One region of the Microcoleus sp. Aus8_D2 genome, then DNA from elsewhere that is predicted to be linked to it. Evidence: riboswitches for the same ligand, from Rfam matches in the RefSeq annotation. Region 1 holds a riboswitch; each other region holds the start of a gene.
The links. A riboswitch is a leader RNA that binds a small molecule or an ion and turns the genes downstream of it on or off. The one in region 1 is predicted to bind cobalamin.
Positions count from the first base shown of each region.

Region 2: it holds a riboswitch for cobalamin, as region 1 does, so the genes downstream of both, QUB64_RS27905 (hypothetical protein) here and QUB64_RS19290 (DUF1636 domain-containing protein) in region 1, are expected to answer to the same signal.
Region 3: it holds a riboswitch for cobalamin, as region 1 does, so the genes downstream of both, cobG (precorrin-3B synthase) here and QUB64_RS19290 (DUF1636 domain-containing protein) in region 1, are expected to answer to the same signal.

Region 1 covers NZ_JAUBUN010000024.1:44,648-47,924, forward strand. Annotated here, with positions in the region: gene QUB64_RS19285 (bifunctional serine/threonine protein kinase/MFS transporter) at 1-1,037, opposite strand, end outside; cobalamin riboswitch at 1,180-1,343, shown strand; gene QUB64_RS19290 (DUF1636 domain-containing protein) at 1,366-1,776, shown strand; gene cobW (cobalamin biosynthesis protein CobW) at 1,968-3,002, shown strand; gene QUB64_RS19300 (CobW family GTP-binding protein) at 3,251-3,277, shown strand, end outside.
Region 2 covers NZ_JAUBUN010000050.1:34,416-37,692, forward strand. Annotated here, with positions in the region: gene QUB64_RS27895 (energy-coupling factor ABC transporter ATP-binding protein) at 1-466, opposite strand, end outside; gene QUB64_RS27900 (SAM-dependent methyltransferase) at 577-1,437, opposite strand; gene QUB64_RS27905 (hypothetical protein) at 1,457-1,876, opposite strand; cobalamin riboswitch at 2,039-2,183, opposite strand; gene QUB64_RS27910 (metal ABC transporter substrate-binding protein) at 2,349-3,277, shown strand, end outside.
Region 3 covers NZ_JAUBUN010000072.1:1,576-4,852, reverse strand. Annotated here, with positions in the region: gene cbiE (precorrin-6y C5,15-methyltransferase (decarboxylating) subunit CbiE) at 1-401, opposite strand, end outside; gene QUB64_RS31505 (GNAT family N-acetyltransferase) at 419-919, opposite strand; adenosylcobalamin-variant (AdoCbl-variant) riboswitch at 1,002-1,081, shown strand; gene cobG (precorrin-3B synthase) at 1,147-2,580, shown strand; gene QUB64_RS31495 (hypothetical protein) at 2,702-2,938, opposite strand; gene QUB64_RS31490 (precorrin-8X methylmutase) at 2,944-3,277, shown strand, end outside.

The DNA of each region.
Region 1 (3,277 bases):
ACAATAACTTTACAAGCAACCTTATTGCTCTCGAATTTCTGTGGCTCAAAGGATATCCAAGGGTGGTCGTAAGGTGTGTGTGGCGGATCGCTCGGATGCGCGGCCACTTCCCATCTTCCCGCAAGTATTATATCTGGAATTGGGTTGCTAATTTCGATTGTTTCTATTATTTTTTCTCCATATTCTGTAGCGGTGAATTCCAGCCTATCGCGCTCAAGCCTCACTTTCGGCAAGCTGCTGACATCCAAAGATTCTAGTGCAGCTAAAGCATCAGCAGCCGACTGATATCTATCTTGAATTCTCGGCGCTACCATCCTTTCCAGCCAATTCATCCAACCTTGCTGCAACGGCGGTACTAAATGCCGAAAATGAATGCCATAATTAGCATCAATTAAATTACCAACATCCGCAGATTTCGTACCAGTTAACAAGCAAATCAGCGTTATCCCCAAGCCGTAAAGGTCGGATGCTTTTGTTAATTTTCGGTTGAACATTTGTTCCGGTGGCATGAATCCCATCGTGCCTTTGACAATGCTGCTGGCGGCGATGTTTCCACCTCCTAAGCGTGCGAAACCGAAGTCTACTAAGTAAACATTTAATTCTTCATCGATTAACAAGTTTTCCGGTTTGATGTCGCGGTGGATTACGGGCGGTTTCTGGGATTGCAGGTAAGCTAAGATTTCTAAAGTGGCGATCGCAATTTGTTTGATGTCCGGCGGCGCAAAAGTGCGATCGATCGCACTTTCGGCATTTTTGTATTCCTGCACCATGCAAAATCCGCTGTCAGTCCCGAAAGCATCAAGATAGCGGGGGATTCCTGGGTGTGCGAGCTGTTTGAGCACTTTGATTTCTTGTTCGTAAGCATCGTATTCGGCCCAGCTAGCACCTAATTGAGCGAATTGAAATTGCTTGATGACAACGGAGTTTGTGGTGTTAATTTTTGTGGCGAGATAGGTGACGCGGCCGCCCAAACTGTTGTAGCCGAGTTCGCGGGTTACTTGATAGCCGTGTGTAGAAAAGTCGGGAAAAGTGCTCATAAGGTTCGTAGTGAGGACTTCAGTCCGCAGAAATATCAGAGGACTAAAGTCCTTACTACGAACCGAGTTAATTTATGTAGCTACATATTAAAAATAGCCATTACCAACATAACTTTTTTGAGAAAGGGCGGCAAGTGTGGTAGGATTTGAATTCGCGATCGGTTCTAGCGGGGAGCAGCCGCCAGAGGAAACGGGGAAAGTTCGGTGCAAGTCCGGCGCTGTCCCGCAACTGTAACGAGGTTTGTAGTAAGGACTTCAGTCCTTCGCCTTTGAAGTCAGAATGCCCGCCGATATCTAACTCACTTTTGAACGCATCTGCGAGGTACGGATGATGAATGGAACTAACACGGCTGTACGGACAAAACACTGTCTTTTAGTTTGCACTGCTTGCGCTAGTGTTTGGAAAGATGGCAAGCGGGAAGGTAAAAGCGGCGGTCAACAATTCATGGAAGATTTATCGAAACTTGCTAAAGATTGGGAGTTTTGCGATCGATTTGATATTCGAGAAGTTGAGTGCATGAGTGCTTGCAGTCATTCTTGTGCGGTGTCTTTTGCTGCTGCTGGAAAGTATACTTATTTGTTTGGTGATTTGCCTGCAAATGAGCCGAAAAGCGTCGAGGCGGTACTGGAATGTGCGGGTCAATACTATGCTAAACCGGATGGTTTGTTGCCTTGGTCCGATCGTCCTCAAGCTCTGAAAAAAGGTGTTTTAGCTAAGATTCCACCGCTGGGAAATTAGAGATAAGATGAGGCGATAAATTCTCGCTTTTACTCAAAGTCTAGATCCCCCTAAATCCCCCTTAAGAAGGGGGACTTTGAGTATTTCGAGTTTCTTCCTTTTTAAAACAGACTTTGAACCCTCTTGTCCCCCCTTCTTAAGGGGAGTTAGGGGGGATCTAGACCATAATTCTCAACCCGATCAAAAATTCAATGCACAAAATCCCTGTTACAGTTATCACTGGTTTTCTCGGTAGCGGCAAAACTACCTTAATTCGCCATTTGTTGCAAAACAATCAAGGCCGCCGCATTGCTGTTTTGGTTAACGAATTTGGCGAAATCGGGATTGACGGAGAATTGCTGCGCGATTGCCAAGTTTGCGATGAAGAAGAAACTGTCACCAGCAATATTGTAGAATTAACTAACGGTTGTCTTTGCTGCACTGTGCAAGAGGAATTCTTGCCGACGATGCAGGAATTGTTGAAGCGCAAAGACCAAATTGATTGTATCTTGATTGAGACTTCGGGCCTCGCACTTCCGAAGCCTTTGATTCAAGCTTTTCGCTGGCCGGAAATTCGCACGGGCGCTACTGTTGACGGTGTGGTGGCGGTTGTTGATTGCGAAGCTATTGCTAGCGGTACTTTTGTGGGCGATATCGATGCTTTGATGGCGCAGCGAGAGGCTGATTCGAGTTTGGATCACGAAACTCCGATCGAGGAATTGTTTGAAGACCAGTTGGCCTGTGCCGATATGGTACTGTTGACGAAGGTCGATCGCGTAGATGCCGAAACTCACCAGAAAGTTCAAACCTGGTTGCAGCAAGAGTTGCGCCCGAGCGTGAAAATTGTTGCCTGCAAAGCTGGCGAAATTAACCCCGATGTGCTATTGGGATTTAATGCGGCGGTTGAGGATGATTTGGAGTCCCGCCCGAGTCACCACGACACGGAAGAGGAACACGAGCACGATGATGATATTAACTCGACTTTCTTTATTGCCGATCGCGAATTTGAACCAGAAGCTTTGGTGAAAAAGCTGCAATCCTTGATGCAACAAGAAGAAATCTATCGGATTAAGGGGTTTGTGGCGGTTCCCAAGAAACCGATGCGGATGGTGTTGCAAGGTGTGGGCGATCGTATAGAATGTTTTTACGATCGCCCTTGGCAACCTTCGGAACTCCGTCAAACCAAGCTGGTGATTATTGGTAGAGAGTTGGAGCGCGATCGAATTGCAGCTATAATTGGCAGTTAATTCTCTTGAGTCATCGGTCATACCTACAAAGGTTCGTAGTGAGGACTTTAGTCCTTCTTCTCTGGATGCGGACTAAAGTCCTCACTACGAACCTACAATCTGTCAAGGTTCGTAGTGAGGACTTTAGTCCTTCTATGGATGCGGACTAAAGTCCTCACTACGAACCTACAAGTGCAGTTAGCCGCTTGGCCTCAGAATCATGTAAGATAGCGATAATGGTTATCATTGTAAAACAAACGAGGTCAAGTATGGTGACTGCTGGAGCGATCGAATCA
Region 2 (3,277 bases), on a different contig from region 1:
TCGAAACGCGCTTCTTTTGTCCTAAACTGAGGTTGTGGATTGGTTCGCGGGCGAGCTCGTTTAATTCGAATTGCTCGATCGCCTGTTGCACCTGTTGAGCAATTTCGGATTCTGGCAATCCTAGATTGTACAATCCGTAGGAGATATCCTCTTCGACTGTGGAAGCAACTAACTGATGTTCGGGATTTTGAAAGACGAGTCCGATTTGTTGGCGCAGTTTCATGATAGATTTGCGATCGTAGCGAAAGGGTTCACCTTCCCAGCTAATCGTCCCCTGTTGCGGTTGGTACAAGCCGTTAGCTAGCAGAAATAAGGTGGTTTTGCCGCAGCCGTTTTGACCGATGAGCCCGCAGCGTTTACCAGCGGGGATTTTTAGGCTTAAATCGTGGATGGCTACTCGCGAAGTGCAGGGATATGAGTAAAAAGTGCGATCGAATTCTAGAATTGGGCATGGGGCATAGGGCATTAGTTATTGGTTATTGGTTATTGGTTATTGGTTATTGGTGGGAACTATCAACTATCAACTATCAACTGTCACAGGTCAACTCTCAACTGTCACAGGTCAACTATCAACTGTCACAGGTCACAGGTCAACTGCCAAAGTTGAATCTCATAACAAAGATGCTGCTCAAAAAGTTGACTAGCTTCCAATCCTTCAACCACCAATTTCTTAAACCAGCGGCGAAATATCCAACGCAGAATTTTATGAATCGGCGGAACCGCGATCGAAATTAAATCCGCAACATAAATCATTGTGTTCAGTCCATACCTGCGGAAAGTATCGACATATAAATCAATTGTTGGTACAATATGAGCAGAAATATCCTCAGCTTTTACTAAATTAAATCCCGCTTGCATCAATGCAGCTTCCAGTTCTTCCACAACATGACAATTAGAAAACATTCCTTCTGTATAATCAGGATTAGAGCGCAACATATCAGCAAGTAGTACGTAGCCTCCGGGATTGATCGCCGCCGCCGCACCTTTAGCAATATCGACAGCAGACATATATTGACTGCTTTCGCTAAAAAGGACTAAATCGTAGGAATGGGTGGCTTGGAAGTCTTCAAATTTGGTGAGGTGGAAGATGGCGCGATCGCCTGTACACTTGAGAAAGCGCTGTTGTTGGAACGGATCGGGCGCGAGGCCTTCGACTCCAAAAGCGCGATCGAGCAAATAAGCCGCATTTCCCCCAATCCCGCATCCTACATCCAGGACAGTCTTGATGTCTTTCGGGATAAAATCTAACAACTTATCCGTATAAGCTTGCTGGGCGATTCGTAGCCGCGCCAGAGTTAATTCATCAGCGGGTACAGGTAAGGTTTCCCAATAGCCATAGTGAAGATAGGGAGATTCTGTCAGCCCCAAATAGTAATTAAGCGCTGCGTTTTGGTAACGAGTTACTTGGGAAATTTCGATTGATTTTGGCTGCGACATTGGATAAATTTAGTAAATTTTAGGATTTCGGGTAGAGTTGAAATTCTTCCCAGCGCTTGCATACCTGTTCGTAGCACTCAACGGGCGAAATTGCCAAGTTTTGCAATAAATTGATATCGATTTGACCGTTGGCAAGCAGTAGAAAAATAATTGCTTTTTCAGGTTCATAGCTATCAATAACTCCCAGCAGATTGGCAACAGTATTTTCCTCTAGTTCTAATTGTTGGAAATAAGCAGTTGCGTGCGAGCGGGAAATAAACTGCAAATCATACTGTACATGATCCACACTCCAATTGATAGAGCCATTAATTTGAGTATCTATTTTGCAAACAACAATACCTCGTCCTAGATGCCAAAAGCCATTCCAAGCAGTATATCCGATGGACAAAATATTCTGGTGAATAAACAAGTTCTGCCAGTAGCCAAAACTGCCAAACACCAAACACTATCTTTGATTCGCATTTGTTTTAGTTTCCCGTGGCGCCGACGAAAAGCGGTTTTAACTCAAAATTGCGTTTTTGTCGATCGCCCAAGGGAACCCAACAGCAGATTAACTGTAAAAATACTGAACTAACCATCATCCATACCTCGCAGATGAAAACAACAGGTAAACAAATCGGCGGGCATCCTGACTCAGAGATGGAATAATCTCATTACAGTTGCGGGACAGCGCCGGATTCGCACCGAACTTTCCCCCTTACGTCCGATCGCTCTTCTGCATCAGAGCCGATCGATCTGCCGAGATATTACCACTATTGGAGATCTTCACAAAATACTGATTCTGCTGGGACGATCGCCCATTTAGCCTCGCTGTTCGTGATTCTTTCATTTTCTCCGATTCTGTGATAAATTTAAATAATGAAAATATTATGAAAATTAGCGATAGTCGATCGGGCTGTCTGCCGTAATCTGTGGCAAATTTAGCTAGAATTTTGGAATATATGCTCAAAAAGCGTCAAATTCTCCCTCTATCTCGCCCTTTCCCCCTATCTCTCCTCTCCTCTCCCGTTTGGAAACTGTATCAGATAATTGGATTGGGGCTGTTGCTGGGAGTTTGCGTCACCGGGTGCAACACTCAGACAACGGCGGAGCCTCAAACCAATCAAATCCGAGCTTCTAGCCCTACTGCCACCGATGGGTTCCGAAAAGACAAAAAAGTCGTTCTCACCACCTTTACGGTGTTGGCAGACATGGCGCAGAATGTCGCTGGTGACAAGCTAACTGTTCAATCCATCACAAAGCCTGGGGCGGAAATTCACGGCTATGAAGTCACTCCCAGCGACTTAAAACGAGGGCAAAATGCCAGTCTAATTTTGGATAACGGATTGAATTTAGAACGCTGGGCAACTCGTTTTTATAACAGTTTTCCCAAAGTTACCCGCATTACCTTAACTGAAGGAATTAAACCGATTAATATTGCCGAAGATTCCTACAAAGGTAAACCGAATCCTCATGCTTGGATGTCCCCTAAAAATGCTTTAATTTACGTGAAAAATATTCGCAGATCTTTGTCAAATCTCGATCCAGCTAATGCTGCAACCTATGAAGCCAATTCGACAAAATACAGTGACGAAATTCAGGCGATCGATGAAAAGCTCAAACAAGCTATCTCAGCGATTCCGCCAGACAAACGCTACATAGTAAGTTGTGAAGGCGCATTTTCTTACATTGCGCGCGACTACGGCTTGAAAGAAGTGTATATTTGGCCTGTAAATGCCGAACAGCAATCTACACCGAAACAAGTTGAACGGGTGATTAATACAGTCAAAGCAAACAAAATACCCGCCGTATTTTGCGAAAGTACCGTCAGCAACGAAGCACAGCTTCAGGTAGCAAAGGA
Region 3 (3,277 bases), on a different contig from region 1:
ATCGAGGCGATCGGGCGATTTGTTAAACTGAAAGTCTCAACATCCGCCAGCGCCCAACCCAAACGCGCACCAGCCAGACTAAAAGCTGATGCTGCGGGAATCACAGTCATTTCGGAAATCGGAATCCGGCGCAACAGCGTGACACCAATCCCGTGACACATCGGATCGCCGCTGGCGAGCACGCAAACAGACTCGCCGCGACGGCTGATGATGTTGTCGATTGTTGCTTGTAGCGGCGAGCTCCAAACCAATTTTTCGCGGGTGTCGTCGGTTGGTAGCATGGCGAGGTGGCGCGCGCCACCGACAATGATTTTAGATCGATCGAGTAACGATCGGGCGATCGGACTCAATCCCAAAAGTCCGTCTTCGCCAATTCCCACCACCGAAAGCCATTTGTGCATTGCGCCCTGTGTGCTAATTACGACTTATCAATTCTAAAGAATAATATGGGATTTTCATTCACACTCCTTTCTTCTACTTGTCTCATGCCGAGTCTTGCTGCTAATTTGCATGATTCAATGTTTGGGCGATCGCAACTTGCGACAACATACTCAAAGCCAAGTTCATCAAAACCATATTCTATAATTTTAGTGGCAGCTTCAGTAGCGTAGCCTTGTTTAGTTGCAGTTGGCAGCAATGCGTAAATTAACTGTGGTTGTTCTTCCTCAAAAAAATACCACAAACCAACAAATCCAATAATTTCGCGATCGGTGTTTGTCTCCACAAACCAAAGACCAAATTTCTTTTCTGCAAACAGCTTTTGATTCTCAGCCAACATTTCTTCTACTTGTTGCAGCGACCAGATTTCGCCGTCACACAGATATCTCCTCACATAGGAATCAGTAAAAATTCGGTGGAGCTTGTTGAGATCGCTATCCAAAATTTGTTTCAAAACCAATCTCTGAGTTTTAAGTATCATGTAGGTTATTTTCTTTGGGTGATGGGGCATTTGTTAAGAAAGTTGAGAGTTTTGGCTGCTGGCGATCGACTTATGATACATTTCTGAAACCTGAAAGCGGGAAAGTCCGGTGCAATTCCGGCGCTGTGCCGCAACTGTGAAAGTCAGAATGCCGATTTCAGGATTTGTTTTGCGCGTTTACTTCTAGGTTCCCTGCGTCGCACGGGGAAGGAGATTATTTGTTGCTTTTGAGTGATTTACCGACTTGTCCGGGTTTATTTTACGGTTCCCGATCCCGAGACGGAGTTTTATCGAGGATGCGGATTCCGGGGGGAATTTTAAATGTACAGCAATGTCGGACGATCGCCAATTTAGTCGATCGCTACAGTACCGGCTATTTGCAAGTCACCAATCGGGCAAATTTGCAAATCCGAGAATTGCACTCGGAAATCGCCCCTGAAGTTTGGCAGGATTTGCAGGAATTGGGATTAGCATCTCGCCGCGTTGAAGTTGACCCAATTCGGAATATGATGGCAAGTCCGACAGCAGGAATCGATCGCCAACAGTTACTAGATACTCGCCCGCTAGTTTCAGCTTGGGATAATTACCTGCAAACCCATCCTGAGTTATCGGAACTTTCGGCTAAATTCAGCATTGGCTTTGACGGTGGCGAAGCGGTTTCGATCCGCAATCTACGGAACGATATTTTATTAGCAGCAGAAAGGCGATCGGGAAATTCCGAAATAGTTTTTCGGCTGTATTTAAAGGGCGATACAGGAATTATCATCGAACAATCGCAATGTATTGCAGTATTAGCAGCCTTAACTGGTGCTTATCTTGAATACACAAAAAAGCGACCGCGAATAGATGGTAAAAAACCGCGCTTGCGCCACCTGCTAGCAGATTGGGGCGCTGAAAGTTATCTAGAAAAAATAGAGAAAAATTTGCCGTTTGCTTTGGGGCGAAGGTCGATCGAACTTTCAGAAAGGGCGATCGCACCCAACGGCAATCTCGGCATCCACCGTCAGCGACAGTCCGATTTCTCCTACATTGGCATTGCACTGCCCCTAGGTAAGCTAGAATCAAAGCAACTGAGAAAATTGGCAAATTTAGCCCAAAAAATAGCCAGCGGCACCCTCAGACTCACACCGTGGCAAAATCTGGTGATTTCTGACATCCCGAACTCCGAGGTTTCCGAGGTCAAACAGCAAATCGCCGATTTAGGATTGCACTCATCCGCAACTCGCCTAGATTCCTGCTTAGTTGCGTGCGCCGGCAACAGCGGCTGTGCCTCGGCGGCGACAGATACTCAAACTCACGCCCTAGAAATAGTGAGGGATTTAGCGCAAAAACTGACGCTCGACCGATCGATCAACATACATTTCAGCGGCTGCGAAAAATCCTGCGCCCAACACCAGCCAATTGACATCACCCTAGTAGGAATTCAGATTCAGCAGAAAGGCGAAACCATCGCAGCTTACAACATTTATGCAGGTAGAAAAGACTTGCCCTTTGGACGGCAAATCTTCCCAGCCGTCAGTGTAGCCGAGATGCCCCGCGCGATCGAGCGAATGGTGCGGGTGTATCAGCGGTTTCGAGAACCTCAAGAATCATTAGGCGAATTTTGCGATCGGTGGGCGATCGACAAATTGCAGAAATTACTTAGCCCAGACAATCATTAAAACAGACAAACTGTCATCATTTCCCCTTCTCTTTCTTCCTTCGCGCCCTTTGCGCCTTCGCGGTTCATTAAAAAAAACTTTTCTTTCACAAATCAAACAAACTTCCCATAACAATTTCAAATCAATAAAGTAAAGTACAGTCTCCCAATGCCCAATGCCCGATGCCCGATGCCCAATGCCCCATTCCCTGTTTGGCCAATGCCCAATGCCCGATGCCCGATGCCCAATGCCCCATTCCCTGTTTGGCCAATGCCCCATGCCCGATGCCCCATGCCCAATGCCCCATTCCCTGTTTGGCCAATGCCCCATGCCCGATGCCCCATGCCCAATGCCCCATTCCCCATGCCCCATTCCCCATTCCCCATGATTGACTACATCCGAGACGGAACAGAAATTTACCAAAAATCCTTCGCCACAATCCGCGCCGAAGCAGACTTGTCAAACCTACCACCAGACTTAGAAACAGTCGCAGTGCGACTAATTCACAGTTGCGGAATGATCGACATCGTTAAAGACTTAGCAGCTTCCCCCCTTGCCGCCACCCACGGGCGCCAAGCCCTCGCAGCAGGCGCACCAATTCTATGCGATGCCAGGATGATAGCCGAAGGCATCACCCGCAAACGCCTACCCGCCGACAATCCAGTGATTTGCACCCTCTGGCATCCCGATGTCCCCGAGTTGGCTCGCCAAATCGGCA